Regions from separate parts of the Atlantibacter sp. genome, predicted to be linked through region 1. Evidence: predicted binding sites of a transcription regulator. Region 1 holds the regulator's gene; each other region holds the start of a gene.
The links. The regulator CRP, encoded in region 1, controls carbon source genes, mostly activating them, when cyclic AMP is high. The targets are predictions, from matches to a motif close to ATGTGANNNNNNTCACAT.
Positions count from the first base shown of each region.

Region 2: a site for CRP is predicted at 2,082-2,099, ahead of garD (galactarate dehydratase). Genes of this name have one in related genera too.
Region 3: a site for CRP is predicted at 2,387-2,404, ahead of msrB (peptide-methionine (R)-S-oxide reductase MsrB). Genes of this name have one in related genera too.
Region 4: a site for CRP is predicted at 3,004-3,021, ahead of RT120_RS16215 (PTS mannitol transporter subunit IICBA). Genes of this name have one in related genera too.

Region 1 covers NZ_DAMBQK010000007.1:12,575-17,276, reverse strand. Annotated here, with positions in the region: gene RT120_RS08665 (YccS/YhfK family putative transporter) at 1-1,421, opposite strand, end outside; gene crp (cAMP-activated global transcriptional regulator CRP) at 1,469-2,101, opposite strand; gene RT120_RS08655 (OsmC family protein) at 2,405-2,809, shown strand; gene RT120_RS08650 (phosphoribulokinase) at 2,836-3,702, opposite strand; gene RT120_RS08645 (YheU family protein) at 3,812-4,030, opposite strand; gene RT120_RS08640 (hydrolase) at 4,027-4,702, opposite strand, start outside.
Region 2 covers NZ_DAMBQK010000028.1:4,335-9,036, forward strand. Annotated here, with positions in the region: gene garL (2-dehydro-3-deoxyglucarate aldolase) at 1-457, opposite strand, end outside; gene RT120_RS19205 (MFS transporter) at 484-1,812, opposite strand; gene garD (galactarate dehydratase) at 2,210-3,781, shown strand; gene gatA (PTS galactitol transporter subunit IIA) at 4,384-4,702, shown strand, end outside.
Region 3 covers NZ_DAMBQK010000009.1:127,944-132,645, reverse strand. Annotated here, with positions in the region: gene RT120_RS10820 (aldo/keto reductase) at 1-178, shown strand, start outside; gene RT120_RS10815 (D-hexose-6-phosphate mutarotase) at 220-1,107, opposite strand; gene gapA (glyceraldehyde-3-phosphate dehydrogenase) at 1,183-2,178, opposite strand; gene msrB (peptide-methionine (R)-S-oxide reductase MsrB) at 2,525-2,938, shown strand; gene RT120_RS10800 (YeaC family protein) at 2,980-3,258, shown strand; gene RT120_RS10795 (hypothetical protein) at 3,429-4,577, shown strand; gene pncA (bifunctional nicotinamidase/pyrazinamidase) at 4,620-4,702, opposite strand, start outside.
Region 4 covers NZ_DAMBQK010000019.1:79,493-84,194, forward strand. Annotated here, with positions in the region: gene mtlD (mannitol-1-phosphate 5-dehydrogenase) at 1-721, opposite strand, end outside; gene RT120_RS16215 (PTS mannitol transporter subunit IICBA) at 827-2,746, opposite strand; gene RT120_RS16220 (DUF3302 domain-containing protein) at 3,398-3,733, shown strand; gene RT120_RS16225 (HlyD family secretion protein) at 3,736-4,702, shown strand, end outside.

The DNA.
Region 1 (4,702 bases):
AGTTGCAGGCTATACACCGCCGTGACGGTAAAGCCGATAGTCGCCCAGCCGTAATTTTTGCGGATGATGAGATAGCTCACGATGGTGATGACCAACATCGCCAGCAGGGTGTAGCCATCGGCAACGTGATAGTGCAGAGTGATCCCGGCGATGATAAGCCCGGCCATGGTGCCGCCCGCTCGGTGGAGAATACGCACCCGCGTGGCGCCGTAGCCGTTCTGGGTCACGAACATCACGGTCATTAAAATCCAGTAGGGTTTCGGTAGGTGCAGGGCGCTACCCACCAGGCTGGCAATGCTCAGCATCACCGCGATACGGGCGGAACTGCGCAGGGCGGTGGACTTCAATGACAGATAGCTTTTCAACGCGCGCAGCACGGGCAGGCGGCGCTGCTTATCTTCCATCAGATCGCGCGAATACAGTGGACGCTGGGATTTCAGCACTCTGGCGATACGGCTGAAATGGTATTCGCAGAACTGTCCCACCGGGTTATCGGGGTGCTGGCGGGCAATTTTTTCCAGCGCGCCAATCTGCTTATCCATTTCAAAGCGCTTCGGGTAACGGTGATACAGGATATCGTCGGCGCGTTCCCGCAGGCGGGCCGCCACCGTCTGGGCATTCCAGCGGATCACCGCCTCGGCGTGGCTTTCGCGCACCAGTTTCTGCACCTCTTCGGGCTGATGCAGGCTGACGGAAATATGCTCCTGCAAATCCAGCGCGATCTGGAAAGTGCGCAGCAGGCGTTTATAGCCGTGATGCTTACCGGTCGACAGCATATGTAGCTGCTGATAACACTGGGTAATCAAGTCGACGGTTTTTTGCTGGCGTGCCAGCAGCGGCGGCAACGCGCTTTGCGGATCGGTATGCTGGGTCAGCAGGCTGTATTTGGCTTCGCAATATTCCGCCAACTGGCGGTACAGCAGGCTCAGGGTTTCGCGCAGCGGCTGTTCGCGCCACACCCAGAACCAGAACCAGTTAAACAGCCCATACCACAGCGTGCCCAAGGCATACAGCAGCAGCGGCTCCCACATCGGCATATAGCCCGCCAGGCTGAGTGTGAATATCGCTGCAATAAGCGACGCCGGGAGCAGGCGAGCATGAAGCGGACTGATTTCCGCCGTTACGCCCAGGATCAGCGCCAGCCCGGAGAGCGCCAGTGGCAGCGGCACGGCGTTAAGCAGCAGTAACTGCATCGCCAGGCTGCTGAGCGCGAACAGTGACCCGCCAATAACCAGGCGTTTAAAGAAGCGCTTGTGCGGGGTGTCCAGGCCAGCGATGTTGCAGCAGGCGGGAACGAGGGAGAACAGGAGACCTTGTTGCAGATGGCCCAGAACCAGACCCACCGCCACAGGCAAACACAACACCAGGGTTTGACGAAGTGCGTAGTTGATTTCGGGGTGGTAGATCAGGCGTCGCCACATGGGTGAGATCGGATGAGACGGCGTGTTGCCACGCCGTTTCGCAGGGTTTAGCGGGTACCGTAAACCACAATGGTCTTACCGTGGGCGGAGATCAGGTTTTGATCTTCAAGCATTTTCAAAATGCGGCCAACGGTTTCGCGGGAGCAGCCGACGATCTGGCCGATCTCCTGACGGGTAATTTTGATCTGCATACCATCCGGGTGGGTCATGGCATCCGGCTGTTTGGCCAGATTCAGCAGCGTTTGTGCGATGCGGCCAGTGACATCAAGGAAGGCGAGGTTGCCCACTTTCTCTGACGTCACCTGCAGACGGCGCGCCATCTGCGAAGACAGACGCATCAGGATGTCAGGGTTAACCTGAATCAGCTGACGGAATTTTTTATAAGAGATTTCTGCCACTTCACACGCCGTTTTGGCGCGAACCCAGGCACTGCGTTCCTGACCTTCTTCGAACAATCCCAGTTCGCCGATGAAATCGCCCTGATTCAGATAAGAGAGGATCATTTCCTTGCCCTCTTCATCTTTAATCAGCACTGCCACGGAGCCTTTAACGATGTAATACAACGTTTCCGCCTTTTCACCCTGGTGAATCAGCGTGCTCTTCGATGGGTACTTATGAATATGGCAATGAGACAAGAACCATTCGAGAGTCGGGTCTGTTTGCGGTTTGCCAAGCACCATGCGCGGTTATCCTCTGTTTTAAGCTGACTCCAGAGAGCAACAATAATAACCCTCTGGGTTTTTGCAATCGTCTCTTCTCCTGGCCGGAGAAGGGGCCTTTAACGTCCTGTGGCCTGTAATAGGTGTGGTCGTATGCACACATGCATTACATCAATGTATCGCTGTAGCATCCGACTGTTTTAGCATAGCTTTACGTGAGTGTCTCCTATTGTCTCGTTTCAGCTTGACCTGGCTCTCATCCGTTGCGCGTTTTGTTACAGCCGCGTAATCTGTCAGTAATTTTGAAACACTGGAGTAACCAAAATGCAGGCAAGAGTGAAGTGGGTAGAAGGGTTAACTTTTCTCGGTGAGTCCGCCTCAGGACACCAGGTTTTAATGGACGGCAACTCCGGTGACAAAGCGCCCAGCCCGATGGAAATGGTATTAATGGCGGCGGGCGGTTGCAGCGCCATTGATGTGGTGTCGATCCTTCAGAAAGGACGTCATGACATCACCGACTGCGAGGTGAAATTGACCTCCGAGCGCCGTGAAGAAGCGCCGCGCTACTTTACCCACATCAACCTGCATTTCATCGTGACCGGTAAAGCGTTAAAAGACGCGGCGGTGTCCCGTGCGGTAGATCTGTCGGCAGAGAAATATTGTTCAGTCGCCTTGATGCTGGAAAAAGCGGTGAACGTCACCCATTCCTACGAAGTGATTGAAGGATAAGTGCTTAATAAGGCGGCGTTGCCGCCTTAAATTTTTCGCCCTTCCATGATTCTTTTTACCAGCGGCAGCATGATCAGCTCCATCGCCAACCCCATTTTCCCGCCTGGCACCACTAATGTATTGATGTGGGAAATGAATGAGCCCTGCAACATGGCCAGCAGCCAGGGGAAATCGATCCCTTCCAGGTTCCTGAAGTGAATCACCACCAGGCTCTCATCCAGCGAAGGAATTGCCTTCGCGGCAAACGGGTTTGATGTATCAACGGTGGGGACACGCTGGAAGTTAATATGGGTACGCGAGAACTGCGGCGTGATGAAGTTGATGTAGTCTTCCATCGAACGCACGACCGAATCCATCACCGCTTCACGGGAGTGCCCGCGTTCGCTGGTGTCACGGATGAGCTTCTGGATCCATTCCAGGTTGACGATCGGCACCACGCCCACCAGCAAATTCACATGGCGCGCGACATCATGATGGGGCGTCACCACGCCGCCATGCAACCCTTCGTAAAACAGCACGTCCGTGGGTTCGGGCAACGGTTGCCAGGGGGTAAAAGTACCCGGTACCTGGTTCCAGGGTACGGCTTCGTCATAGGTATGCAGATATTTACGCGATTGCCCGGTACCGGTTTGCCCGTACTGATTAAAAGTCTGTTCCAGCAGGCCAAAGTCGTTGGCCTCCGGCCCGAAATAGCTGATGTGCCTGCCCACGTCGCGCGCTTTGCGGATCGCCATATCCATTTCAGGGCGGGTATAGCGATGAAAGCTGTCCCCTTCCACTTCAGCGGCATGCAGGTTGAGCTGGGCGAAAATCTTACGAAAGGCGAGGCTGGTGGTGGTGGTCCCGGCCCCGCTGGAGCCGGTAACGGCGATGATCGGATGTTGGGCAGACATAGCGGAACAACTCCTTAGGGTAGCGACGTGAAAATAAGACCCGTGCAAGGCGAATGAGTTCTGGCGGTCTGATCTGCCGCCAGTGGTTTTTATTGTTCAGCGAGCGGTCTTACCCCCGAAACTGATCGCGCGGCATGATGTTGACCGTTTCATGCAGTTCCGACCACACCAGAACCGCGTCGCCGCGTTCCAGTTGGTGCTTTACCTGAGAGACTTTATCGCTGAGCGAGCGTTCATGTTCACCATAATCGGTGCCTTCCCGCAAGACAAAAGCTTCAATGAGGTTTTCAAGCGTTTCCGGGTCGAGGGATTGCCAGGGAATAATCATGGTTTATCCAGATAAGGTGTGAGCCAGTCGGGAATGCGCGCTTCAAGCCACATTTTCGGACGCAGGGCGGTACCGCCTACGAATCCCACGTGCCCGCCATATTCGGTCAACTGGTATTCGATATTGGCCGGTAGCTGGGCGATATCTGGGATAACGTGGCTATCCATAAACGGGTCGTCCTGCGCATGAATGATAAGTGTAGGCTGGGTAATCGACGCCAGCAGCGGCATCGCGCTACAGCGCCGGTAATAATCGATGGCGTCGTCAAAACCGTGGGCTTTTGAGGTGATCAAATCGTCGAATTCACGCAGGCGGCGGATCCCTTTCAACTGGGCTATATCTACCGGCAGCGTACCCGGATAAGCCAGCAGCTTGCGCGAGGCATTGGCCTTAAGCAAATTCAACAGGTAGTGCTGATAGACCCGGGAAAAGCCTTTTTCCATATGGTAGCAGCAATGTTCCAGCACAAACGGCGCGGAGACAATCACCGCCGCGTTGACCGGCAGTTGTGGATACTTCGCCAACATGCAGCCCAGCATATTGCCGCCGAGAGAAAAACCTACCGCCGCGGTGGGCTGCTCGCCAAACTGTTGCGCGACCCACTCCAGAAACCAGCGGCCGTCTTCGGTTTCGCCGGAATGGTAAATGCGGTGCATGCGATTCGGTTCACCG
Region 2 (4,702 bases), on a different contig from region 1:
TTTCGATCTGCACCAGGATGGTGATGTTTTTGTTCGATTCGGTCAGGTAATCCGGCACGGTGCCAAACATATTGGCGCGATGAGAAACCGACACGCCGCGAATACCTTCCGGCGGATAGCGGGTAGACGCCACCGCCAGCGCCGCTTCTTCCGCCGTTTCCACGAACGGGATCAGGAAGTTGTAGAAACCGATATCCAACAGGCGCTTGATGATGATCGGCTCATTGGTTGGCGCGCGAACAACCGGCGCGCTGTGGCTGCCTTTTAACGCCATCAATTGCGGGATAAAGGTGGTGATATCGTTCGGTGCGTGTTCGCCGTCCAGCACGATCCAGTCAAAACCTGCCAGACCCAGCACCTCGGCGCTGATCGGATTTGCCAGTGCGGACCAGCAGCCGATTTGAGTCTGTTTGGCCGCCAGCGCGGCCTTAAATTTGTTAGGGAAAATAGCGCTCATTCTGTTTACCTTCATGTCATCGATGCTTATTTCTGCAGTTCCATACGCTTGATGTCGCCCACCACGAACAGGTAGCAAACCATCGCCATCAGGGCGGAACAGCCCACGAACAGCAGCGCAGCGTTAAAGGAGTGCAACTCACTCACCAGATAGCCAATCACCAGCGGGGTGACGATAGAGGCGACGTTACCAAACACATTGAATACCCCGCCGCACAGGCCGACAATTTCTTTCGGCGCGGTATCGGAGATAACCGGCCAGCCCAGTGCGCCAAAACCTTTACCGAAGAACGCCAGTGCCATCAGGGCAATGACCAGCACGGTATTATCGGTGTAGTTACAAAGAATAATGGTTGATGCCAGCAGCATGCCCAGCACAATCGGCAACTTTCGGGCCAGCGTCAGTGAATGGCCGCGTTTAATCAAGGAATCGGAGAACACACCGCCCAGTACGCCACCGGCGAACCCGCACAGCGCCGGGATAGACGCCACCATCCCCACTTTCAGAATCGACATGCCCTTTTCCTGCACCAGGTAAATCGGGAACCAGGTGAGGAAGAACCAGGTAATAGTGTTGATAAAATATTGGCCGAAGAACACGCCTAACATCATGCGGTTAGTCAGCATCTGCTTGATGTAATGCAGTTTCGGGCCGCTGTCAGTGGTGGTTTTTTTGTGGTCCATATCAACCACCGCGCCGCCCTTCTTGATGAACGCCAGTTCAGCCGCAGACATTTTCGGGTGGTCGGTTGGGTTATGGATAAATTTGACCCACATGATCGTCAGCACAAAACCCATCGCACCCATGACGGTAAAGACATGCTCCCAACCCCATGCGAAAGTCAGCCAGCCCAGCAGCGGCGAGAAGATCGCCAGGGAAAAATATTGCGCTGAGTTGAAGATAGCCGAGGCGGTGCCGCGCTCTTTGGTAGGGAACCAGGCCGCCACGATACGGGCGTTGGCCGGGAATGACGGCGCTTCGGAGAAGCCGAGCATAAAGCGCATCAGGAACATCGACACGCCCGCCCAGGCCAGCGGCACCATATCCACAAAACCTTGCAGGAAGGTAAACAGTGACCAGAAGAACAAGCTGTAGGTGTAAACTTTCTTCGAACCGTAGCGGTCAAGCAGCCAGCCGCCCGGAATTTGCATCAACAAGTAGGCCCACCCGAAAGCGGAGAAGATGTAACCCATGGAAATCGCGCTGAGCTGGAGCTCCTTCGCCACTTCGGTCCCGGCGATCGACAACGTTGCGCGGTCGGCGTAGTTAATCGCGGTAACAATAAAAATAATCAGCAATATATAATATCGGGTATGCATACCCTTTTTTGTTTCACTGGCGGCGTCAAGCATCATATTATTTACCTCTGGCTCAGGCACTCTATTCGGAATTAAATTGAACCGGCGTGGGCGTAGTATTTATATTTGTTTTGTTATTCAGGGATATTACTTTCACACCATTAGGTTATGAATCAGTATAAACAGCACCCTTCACCCCCGCATCATGCATTTGCACAACAAAATAAAGTTAAACAGGATTTTTGTTTTGCCAAAGCCCAACTTCATGGGCGCTAATCCACAGAATTAATCATTGCCGCCCTTGCCAGCACTGGCTTCACGGCGTCTGGTGATCTGCGTCACATTTTTATTTTTGAACACCTGACATTCTTACTGTCATTACTGCTTGATACCGATAAAAATAATATTCCTTAATTTATTAACCATGCCTTGAGCACGCGGAGAATACTGGACAATGGCTAATATAGAAATTAAACAACAACCGCCCGGCGCTTTTTATATTAAAGTGCACGACACTGATAACGTTGCCATCATTGTTAATGATTACGGCTTAAAAGCGGGCACCCGTTTCGCGGATGGTCTTGAGTTGATTGAACATATTCCTCAGGGCCATAAAGTCGCGCTGAGCGATATTCCCGCGCATGGCGAAATTGTCCGTTACGGTGAGGTCATCGGTTATGCGGTAAAAGATATCCCGCGCGGCAGCTGGATTGAAGAGTCCCTGGTAGAGCTACCGAAAGCGCCGCCGCTGAATACTCTGCCGCTGGCGACCAAAGTGCCAGAGCCGTTACCGGCGCTGGAAGGCTATACCTTCGAAGGCTATCGCAACGCGGACGGTAGCGTCGGCACCAAAAACCTGCTTGGCATCACCACCAGCGTACATTGCGTGGCGGGCGTCGTTGATTACGTGATTAAAATTATCGAGCGCGATCTGCTGCCGCGCTACCCGAACGTGGACGGCGTAGTCGGCCTGAACCACCTGTACGGCTGCGGCGTGGCGATTAACGCCCCGGCGGCGGTGATCCCGATTCGCACTATCCACAACATCGCCCTGAACCCTAACTTTGGCGGCGAAGTCATGGTGATCGGCCTGGGCTGCGAAAAACTTCAGCCGGAGCGCCTGCTTCAGGGCACCGAAGACGTACAGCCCATCGCGGTCGACGATGCCAGCATTGTACGCCTGCAGGACGAACAGCACGTAGGCTTCCGCTCGATGGTGGACGATATTCTGCGCGTCGCCGAGCGCCATCTGGAAAAACTCAACCAGCGTAAGCGCGAAACCTGCCCGGCCTCTGAACTGGTGGTCGGTATGCAGTGCGGCGGCAGCGATGCATTTTCCGGCGTAACGGCTAACCCGGCGGTGGGCTATGCCTCCGATCTGCTGGTGCGCTGCGGCGGCACGGTGATGTTCTCGGAAGTGACTGAAGTCCGTGATGCTATCCATCTGCTGACGCCGCGTACCGTCGACGAACAAGTCGGTAAACGCCTGCTGGAAGAGATGGCCTGGTACGATGATTATCTCGATATGGGCAAAACCGACCGCAGCGCCAACCCGTCTCCGGGCAACAAGAAAGGCGGCCTGGCCAACGTGGTGGAAAAAGCGCTGGGTTCTATCGCGAAATCTGGTCAGAGCGCCATTGTGGAAGTGCTGTCGCCGGGCCAGCGCCCGACCAAACGCGGTTTAATCTACGCGGCGACCCCAGCCAGCGACTTTGTGTGCGGCACCCAGCAGGTGGCCTCCGGGATCACCGTGCAGGTGTTCACCACGGGTCGCGGTACGCCGTACGGCCTGATGGCGGTGCCGGTGATTAAAATGGCGACCCGTACCGAACTGGCGAACCGCTGGTATGACTTAATGGACATCAACGCAGGCACTATCGCTACCGGGGAAGAGACCATTGAGCAGGTGGGCTGGAAGCTGTTCCACTTCATCCTTGATGTGGCGAGTGGTCGCAAGAAAACCTTCTCCGATCAGTGGGGCTTGCATAACCAGTTGGCGGTGTTCAACCCGGCCCCCGTGACCTGATATCGCCTTTCAGTTTCCTTGCCATTATGCCAGCCGCCGTGCTGGCATTTTTTTATTACTGCCTTGCCTCCCCACCGAGTTTCTCAGCATTTTCCTGCACATTCCTGGTACATATTCCGAATGTATCCGATAACTTTCTTTTGTGAATGCAGATCACAATCATCAAAAACGAAAACGATTAAATTCCTTTCAAAAGAAATAAAACGAAAGATTAAGGAAAGGATATGGCAATCACTTCACATCAACCGAAGCTCTTATATGATGCCGCTGGCGTTGCCTGGCACCCCAGCGCTAAAACGCGCGCTTGCTTCCGAATTGAAAAATCACTTTGCGGCGTGCCCCGAAGAAAACGCTGCACGTCATTCCAGACAGCCGGCCAAAACGGTTATGAAACCAGTCGTACACAAGTAATTGAGACTTGCCGTTGTAAGGGAGAGATATCGGGCACGGTTTAAGTCTGGCCAGAAGAAACCCAAACTCACGATGCAGAAATAAATTTAACTGACTGAATAACAGCAATTTTATACAGATTGCTGATGGGCTTTCTTTGCCCTGAATAAATCAAATACACCAACGAATTCGTACTGCCAGAGGAGAAAGTCATGACCCAACTGTTCGTTCGCACCGGTATCCACTTCGCCAACAGCGATGAGGCGCTTGAGCATATCGGCGCGGAAATGCTGGCAAAAGGCGTCGTGAAAGCGAGCTATCCGCAGGCCCTGAAACAGCGCGAAGCGGTGTTTCCGACAGGTATCGCCCTGGAGCAACACGCGGTTGCTATCCCGCACTGCGAAGCCCTGCACGCCATTTCGCCCGCTATCTATCTTATCCGCCCGGATAACCCTGTCTGTTTTCAACGCGCGGATGATGACGGTGAAATTGCCGTCCCGCTGATTATCGCGCTGATCGTTGAAAACCCAG
Region 3 (4,702 bases), on a different contig from region 1:
GCTGCTGGCGTGGGTTATCCGTCGTCCAGGCGTGCTGGCCATTCCGAAAGCTTCGACGATTAAACATGTAGAAGAAAACGCCGCCGCGCTGGATGTGAAATTAACCGCGCAGGATATTGAACAACTGGATACCGCATTTCCGCCGCCGGGCAGAAAAATGCCGCTGGATGTGGTGTAACACCGCTCCCCTTACCGCCGGGCAAGGGGAGGGCGTTTAGCTTAGGCTTTTTTGGCGACGCGCAGAGATTGCGCCAGGCGAGACGGTTTCTCTTCGCTGGCTTTCTGGGCTACGGTGGCGCAGGCGGTTTCAACGCAGACAAAGGTTTTGTAACCGTCGTCCGGCATATCCGCCATCGCTTTAGACAGTGCCGGGCCTGGGTTCCAGCCCACCACGTTGCAGTGGTGATGATGGACAACGTCGATAGTGCGTTTCAGCGCGCCGTCGTGGATCACGCTGCACGCTTCCGGGTTCAGGTACACGCGGTCGGTGCGATCCGGGAAAGTTTGCACGCCGTCGGCTAACGCGTCTTCTTTAGCGTCGTTCACTTTATCAATAAAGCGATCGCCGAGGCCGCTCACCTTCACCGCGCTGATATCGCCCACGTTGAAGTAGGTATGCAGCGCGGACCAGGTTTCAAACTCGCCGTGCGCTTCCAACTCCATCTCGCAGGTTGCGCCCAGCTTAAAGCGCGCATACAGAGTGAAGTCGTGCGGCCAGTACTGCTTCGAGACTTCGCTGCTCTGCAATTCAAAGGTAACCACTACGCCGTTTTCATCTTCGTTATGGGCCTGTAGCGTCCAGGGCAGGTTACGGGCGAACCCGTGAGCCGGCAGATCTTTTTGCGCTGCCGGGCCAAACCACGGCCAGCAAATCGGCACACCGCCGCGGATCGCCACGCCTTTGCTGAACGGCGTATTGTCGCTCAGCCACAGCACTTCTTCTTCGCCAGCCGGTTTCCATGAGAGCAGATGCGCGCCCTGTAACGTCAACGATGCGCGGGCCTTCGGATGCTCAATCACCACAACATCCAGCTCGTCCATCTTGCGCAGCGAAATCGCTGGCGTGATTTGCTCTACAACCGGCAGCGCGAAAATACGATTTATCATGTCCATCATCCTCTGTTCAGACCAAAAAAAAGGGCGACCATCGTCGCCCTCTCAGGATCAATCGTTCATCTCAACTTATTTGGAGATGTGAGCGATCAGGTCCAGTACTTTGTTGGAGTAGCCAGTTTCGTTGTCGTACCAGGAAACCAGTTTCACAAAGTTGTCGTTCAGTGCGATACCGGCTTTGGCATCGAACACAGAAGTGCAGATTTCGCCATTGAAATCGGTAGAAACAACGTCGTCTTCGGTGTAGCCCAGAACGCCTTTCATTTCGCCTTCAGAAGCGGCTTTGATGGCTTTCTTGATGTCTTCGTAAGAAGCGGCTTTTTCCAGACGAACGGTCAGGTCAACTACGGATACGTTCGGGGTCGGAACGCGGAACGCCATACCCGTCAGTTTGCCGTTCAGTTCCGGCAGAACTTTACCCACAGCTTTAGCCGCACCGGTAGAGGACGGGATGATGTTCTGAGCTGCGCCACGGCCGCCGCGCCAGTCTTTGTGAGACGGGCCGTCAACGGTTTTCTGAGTCGCGGTGGTCGCGTGAACGGTAGTCATCAGGCCTTCGATGATGCCGAAGTTGTCGTTGATAACTTTAGCCAGCGGAGCCAGGCAGTTGGTGGTGCAGGACGCGTTGGAAACGATGTCCTGGCCAGCATATTTTTCAAAGTTAGCGCCTTTAACGAACATCGGCGTGTCGTCTTTGGACGGGCCAGTCAGCACAACTTTTTTCGCGCCAGCGGTGATGTGTTTACGTGCGGTTTCGTCGGTCAGGAAGATACCGGTTGCTTCAGCAACAACGTCAACACCGACTTCGTTCCATTTCAGGTTAGCCGGATCTTTTTCAGCGGTAACACGGATTTTCTTGCCGTTAACGACCAGGTGACCGTCTTTCACTTCAACGGTGCCGTCGAAACGACCGTGAGTGGAGTCATATTTCAGCATGTAAGCCATGTACTCAGCATCTAACAGATCGTTGATTGCAACGATTTCGATGTCAGAACGCGTTTGAGCAGCACGGAAAACAATGCGACCGATACGGCCAAAACCGTTGATACCTACTTTGATAGTCATATATTCCACCAGCTATTTGTTAGTGAATAAAAGGTTGGTTGTAAAATTACAAAAACCTTACGCAGCGTCAAGCGGAATCGTGTCAATCATTGCGACAAATCAATCTGCTGAACAACCTTTGCGCGAATAACACGTCAAACATTTCCTTTTGTGCTGCCATCCCACATGGGGACGCCGCGGGACATTTTAAAGAACAGCGAGATCAAAATTGTGATGTGAGTCACAAACAACCCGCTGCCGTTTACCTGGCACTAAGTTTAGATCAAAAGTTAGCACCGTACTGTTAATGTTTTGTTAGAATCTGGCAGATAATGTGATCTGTTTAACCCTGCCGAGAAGTGAACCTATGGCTAACAACATGTCCCCGGAAGATTTGAAGAAAACGCTGACTGACGTGCAGTTTTACGTTACTCAGCAACATGGCACCGAAGCGCCATTTACCGGGCGTTTGCTGCATAATAAGCGCGAGGGCGTTTACCATTGTCTGGTGTGCGATGCGGCGCTGTTTCACTCGCAAACCAAGTATGATTCGGGCTGCGGCTGGCCGAGCTTTTTCGAACCGGTGAGCGAAAACGCGATCCGCTATTTGAATGATTACTCACACGGTATGCAACGCACCGAAATCCGCTGCGGCAACTGCGACGCCCATCTGGGGCACGTTTTCCCGGACGGGCCAAAGCCCACCGGCGAGCGCTTCTGCGTGAATTCCGCCTCGCTGAGCTTTACCGATGAGGAAAACGGCGCGCAAACCAAAGGCTGAAAAATCGATTCAGCAAACTATTCCAGTGGAGCAGTGCGAAAATGAACATTGATGACCTGATTAACAGCATGACGCCGGAAGTGTATCAACGTCTGGTCACCGCCGTGGAACTGGGCAAATGGCCCGACGGCGTCGCGTTAACCGACGAGCAAAAAGCCAACAGCATGCAGTTAGTGATGCTGTGGCAGACGCGCCACAACCACAACCCGGACCATATGTCGATTGGCACAGACGGCCAGATTGTGATGAAGAGCAAGCAGCAGTTCAAAGAAGAATTCGGGATTGTTCCGCCGACGATTGCGAAGCTTAAGCCTCAGTGATAAGCGCCTTGCTATTAATCGGTTTTGATAGCAAGGCGACGCGGTTGCGTCCCGGCATCTAAAGCTTTAGTGGGTCGCGTGCCCTGTTAGCGTTAGTTAATTCTTATTTTTTTCTTCCGTAATCGCTTTTCCTTCATGAGTAGATACTCTACCCCGCAGGAGGAGCGTTTATGTCTGAAACATGGAAGTACCTGTTAATCCCGGCACTCTCTGTAACATGGATTAATTTATTGTGGTTGGGAATGCTGATGTACTGTTTTGTATGGTTTCCCTACCGTCGTCGGCGCGACAGACGAAATGGCCAGGTGACTAAAAGTGAATTTATTCCTGAACACTATCCAGAGGGATTTCTGGCGTACATTTTAAATGGGGGCTATTATTCCCATAAACATTTTTTTGCCGACTGCATTTCTCTATTCATAACCAATAAATCGGTTCTTGAAGAAAAGAACATTGCGCTGCATATCAAGTGGGGGGGAACGCCGGAATCATTGCCTGCAATGAAGCGTAATTTTGTTTTGGCGATGCAAAACCACCTCTTTCCAGGTTCGCGTGAAATTGAAATTAGCGGGCATGAATTTCAGCCATTAGTGGATCTGCACAGGCATGTTTCAACAATGTATAAAAATGCAGCGTCCCGGTTTGTGATTCCCGGCTCCATATCCCTTATATTGGGATACCTGTGCACACTGGCGATGGCATGTTGGCTGGGGATAAGTACAGAACAAGGGTTGGGTTTTGTCGTGTTCTTCCTTTATATTTTCGTTATCCCGTTCATACTTATCATTATTTCTACGCTTAACGACCGCAATCCGCACCATGAAAAATTCACGCTTAATATGGTTATCATTCCGCTGCTGATATCAGGTCCATTCACTGCCTTTGCCATCTATTTTATCAATAACGCTGATTTTATTCTGCCGCCAGGCAGCGTCTATATTTCATTTATCTGTACGCTGATGGGCAGTTATTTTCAGACATATCAGGTAACCCATACTGATGAAGGAAAGAGAATTTTACCGGGCATTAAGGCGTACTTTGCCAGACAGTTTTATCATCTGCATTGCTATAAACCCAACTCGCCGAAAGAGCCATTCCCTGAGATAGAAACATTACTCCCTTATGCGATTAGTCATGACTATCTGAGCACATGGAGCAAGACGGTTGAAAAACTGATGCGCAATAACAGCGACAAACCCTATTGGGTCGGGCAATATCAATACGCAAAAGTTGAACGTTATGAGCATATTTTCGATGAAGCATTATCATCAGAACCGGACAGTGCTCATACACACACCGACATCAGCGGTGGCGACTAAGATTAAATATAAACCAGGCCCGGAAGATCTCCGGGCCGGTTATCAAACCTGCGTTTCCAGCCAGTCGTCCAGGGTATACAGCGTCGCGCCTTCCGCCGCCATTTCCATAAACGCATGGGCGCTGT
Region 4 (4,702 bases), on a different contig from region 1:
CCAGAATGGCGTCGCGAATGGTCTGATGACCTGCCAGTTTTCCGAGGTACGCGGTTATAGCATGCCCGGTGTTAAGGGTGAAGAGTTTGCGCTCGACAAACGCCATTAAATTGTCGGTCAGTTCCATGCCCGGAACGGTCGGCAGATCGCCTTTAAACTGGGTTTTATCAACAATCCACTCGCTGAAGGTTTCAACCGTTACTTCCAGCGGATCGTGAGTGGCGGATTCGGACGGCGGAACGATGCGGTCCACGGCGGAATCCACAAAGCCGACATGCTCATCCACCCATTCCTGATCGTCAGCCGCCAGCGCCGCCATCACGTGGCCCTTCAGCTGGCTGGTGCCGCGCACCATGTTTTCACAGGCGATGATGTTCAGCGGAGCGGTGTTGCCGTTGGCTCTGCGCATAATCAGGCCTTTCGCGATGGCAGGCGCGATACGCTCTAACACTATCGGGCCGACCGCCGTGGTGACTAAATCGACTTCAGAAATCAAGGTGACCACGTCGTCGCCAATGCTGCTGACCGCGTTCACGCCGGATACTGTATCGACTTGCTCATTTTCGCCGACCACGTGTACCTGGTAGCTGTGACGCGCGTTCAACGCATCCAGCACGGTCTGGTTTACATCGGCGAAAGTGAGGCTGATACCCGCGTCCGCGAGCAGTTTGCCGATGAAGCCACGTCCAATATTACCTGCGCCAAAATGTAATGCTTTCATTGTCTGAACCTTCCTAAATATGAATCACCCGAGAGGGTTGGGGTGAGGAGCCGAACGTCGTGCCCCTCACCCAAACCCTCTCCCGTGAAGGGAGAGGGAAAGGAATTACGCTTTCTTGCCGCTTAACAGGTCAAGAACTTCCTGAACGCTGGTGGTATTCGCCAGACGCTCAATCACGGTTTCATCATCCAGCGCGTTAGTCAGGCTGGTGATGACCTGGATGTGCTCGTTGTTGCGGGCCGCAATACCGATAACCAGACGGGCAATATCGTCCGCTTCTTCGCCGAAACGCACGCCTTGCGGGTACTGGCAGAAGACAACCCCGGTTTTCAGTACGCGGTCTTTCGCTTCTACAGTGCCGTGCGGAACCGCGATGGACTCACCCAGATAGGTCGGGGTCAGTTTTTCACGCTCCAGCATCGCATCCACGTATTCCGGCTGCACGTAGCCGCCTTTTACCAGTTGCTCGCCAGCAAAAATAATGGCTTCTTCTTTGCTGCTCGCGGTGCGGCCCAGGAAGATGTTTTCCGCGCCCAGCTTAAACAGGTGGGTGTCGTTGGCATCGAAGCTGTCCTGCAGACTGGTGCGGACTTTGGTTTCGTTGTCAGTGTGACGCTGCGCGGCAATCAGACGTTCGGTCAGGCTGGTGTACAGGCCGCTGTCCAGGAAGTTGGTCAGCGAAATGTGCTGGGCCTGCGGCGCCTGGCGCATAGCACGCTCGGTCAGATCGCGGTGGGTAATGACCACATCCACATCAGACGGCAGGCTGTTGATCGCGCTGTTGGTCACGGAGATGTTGGTCAAACCCGCGTCCTGGACTTTCTTACGCAGTACGCCTGCACCCATAGCGCTGGAGCCCATACCGGCATCACAGGCCACGATAATTTTACGCACGTGACTCAGGTCATTGGTCACTTCGCCCGCAGACAGCGGAGTCGCTGCGCCTTTGGACTGCGCTTTCATATCCTGCATGCGGCGGGTTGCGGCTTCGATATCGTCTTCTTCTTTCACTTTGCTGGTTTTCAGCAGGATAGCGGCAATGACGAAGGAGACACCCATCGCAGCGAAGATAGACACCAGGTTAGCGAAATAGGCACCTTTCGGCGTCATGGCCAGCACCGCCAGGATAGAACCCGGAGAAGCCGGAGAAACCAGACCACCACCCAGAACGCTCAGGCAGAACACGCCAGTCATACCGCCGAGGATAACGGCGATCAGCAGACGCGGGTTCATCAGCACATACGGGAAGTAAATTTCGTGGATACCCCCCAGGAAGTGGATGATTGCCGCACCGCCCGCAGACTGCTTGGCGCTGCCACGACCAAAGAACATGTACGCCAGCAGGATACCCATACCCGGGCCTGGGTTAGCTTCAATCAGGAAGAAAATAGACTTGCCGAGTTCATGAGACTGCTGAATACCCAGCGGCGAGAAGATACCGTGGTTAATCGCGTTGTTCAGAAACAGAATTTTGGCCGGTTCAACGAAGATGGACGCCAGCGGCAACATATCATGGACAACCATGAAGTTAACGCCTGCTGCCAGTACTTTAGACAGCGCTTCAACCAGCGGGCCAATGCCGAGGAATGCCAGAATCGCCAGGATCATACCGATGATGCCAGCGGAGAAGTTGTTTACCAGCATTTCAAAACCGGATTTGATCTTACCGTCTACCCAGTTATCGAAATGTTTAATCGCCCAGCCGCCCAGAGGGCCAGCAATCATTGCGCCGAGGAACATCGGCATATCCGCGCCCACGATCACGCCCATGGTGGTGATGGCACCAACCACGCCGCCACGGTCACCGCCGATCAAACGGCCACCGGTATAACCAATCAACAGCGGCAGCAGGTAGGTGATCATCGGACCTACCAGTTTCGCCAACGTTTCGTTCGGCAACCATCCGGTGGGAATAAACAGCGCCGTGATAATACCCCAGGCGATAAATGCGCCGATGTTTGGCATTACCATGTTACTTAGAAAACGACCAAAGCTTTGCACTCTGATCTTGATATCGGATGACATAAAACACCCCTTCTTATGTTTACGCGCAGGCTTGCGGCCCGAGGTTTATTGTGAACGTGGCGGCAGAGGTAGCCGGCTCAATGTCCTGGTGATGCGAAATCTGGCACTGAATCGTTCAACTGTCCAGTCGACGGGAAATAATGTGATTTATATCTCCTTTTCATGGGGGTAGGCCAGGTATATGAGGTGATCAAGATCACAAATACCATGTGTAAAAAAAGAACAAAGGTAAAGAAAGCGCGGTTTTACGGAGTCAAATGTGACAAAAATCACATTTGTTCGCGGTTGGTTTGTTATTCGTTTGTGATGGCGATCACAATAAATTTTGACTCAGATTTAACCGAATGTGATCAACAGCAAACCTGACTATGACGTGGTGCCAGGCTGTAACTTTGCGACATCCGACACGGGGCATCCTCCTTCAGTACGATGCAAAGCAACCATGGCTAAATTATTCTATTATTGAATTATCAAGCGATACGGGCCTGCAATGGGTCACTTAATAACAGTAAACCATGACAGCCACATAACAGCGTTAGCGCCTCACTCCTCACCAAACGCTGGTTGGCGCATTCGAAATCACGGACAGCAGACGCTTTGCCCCTGATGCTGCGTTGCCGGTATCAGGTGGGTTTCTCGTGGGAGGCCGGCATGTTTCTTAATTATTTCGCTCTCGGTGTGTTAATCGTGGTCTTTCTGGTGATCTTTTATGGGGTGATCATTATTCATGATATTCCCTATGAAATAGCCAAAAAGCGTAATCATCCTCATGCAGATGCTATTCATGTGGCAGGCTGGGTCAGTCTGTTTACGCTTCATGTTATTTGGCCGTTCTTATGGATTTGGGCCACGCTATACCGCCCTGAACGTGGCTGGGGTATGCAGGATTCCCAACGAATTGATGCGCTAAATCAGCGGATTATCGCGCTGGAAAATGAACTGGCGCGTCAGAAGAACCCTCAAAAAATCGATGAAACAGGTGAATAATCATGGACCTGCTAATTATTCTCACCTATGTGGCGCTGGCGTGGCTGATATTTAAAATTTTCAAAATACCGGTAAATAAATGGACCATTCCCACGGCGGCGTTGGGCGGCGTATTTCTGGTCGGCGCGTTAATTTTATTAATGAATTACAACCACCCTTATACCTTTACTGCGCAAAAGGCGGTGATCTCTATACCGGTTGTTCCGCAGGTTACAGGCGTGGTGATCGAAGTGACGCAAAAACAAAACCAACTGATTAATAAGGGCGAGATGCTGTTTAAGCTTGACCCGACGCGCTATGCCGCGCGGCTGAAAAAATTGCAGGCCGATTTAGTCACGGCGGAAAACGCCACCAAAGTACTGGAATCGCAATTGCAGGAAGCCATGGCGATTACCGAGCAAGCCACTGCCGAACGCGATAGGTTTTTCAAAGATTATCAACGCTATTTGAGGGGCAGCCAGGCGAAGGTCAACCCGTTTTCCGAGCGGGATATTGATACTGCCCGCCAGCAATATCTGGCTCAGGAAGCGGTGTTGAAAGCATCGCTGGCCGATCAGCAGCAGATCAAAAGCCAAATCAACAGCCGGCTGTTTGGCGATCAGTCAGAGGTAGCCAGTCTGCGCGCCCAGGTGGCGGAGGCGACTTACAACCTGTCGCAAACCGTGGTGCGCGCCCCGGAAAATGGCTACGTCACCCAGGTGCTGGTGCGCCCGGGCACCTATGCGGCGGCCCTGCCGCTGCGCCCGGTGATGGTGTTTATTCCCGAGCAAAAACGCCAGGTGATCGCCGCGTTCCGCCAGAACTCGCTGCTGCGTTTGCAACCCGGCGATGACGCGGAGGTGGTATTTAACGCGCTGCCAGGCCAGGTATTCCACGGCAAACTGGCGGGCATCAGCCCGATTGTGCCTACCGGCGCGTATCAGTCGCAGGGCACGCTGCAAACGCTCAATATTACCCCCGGCGGCGACG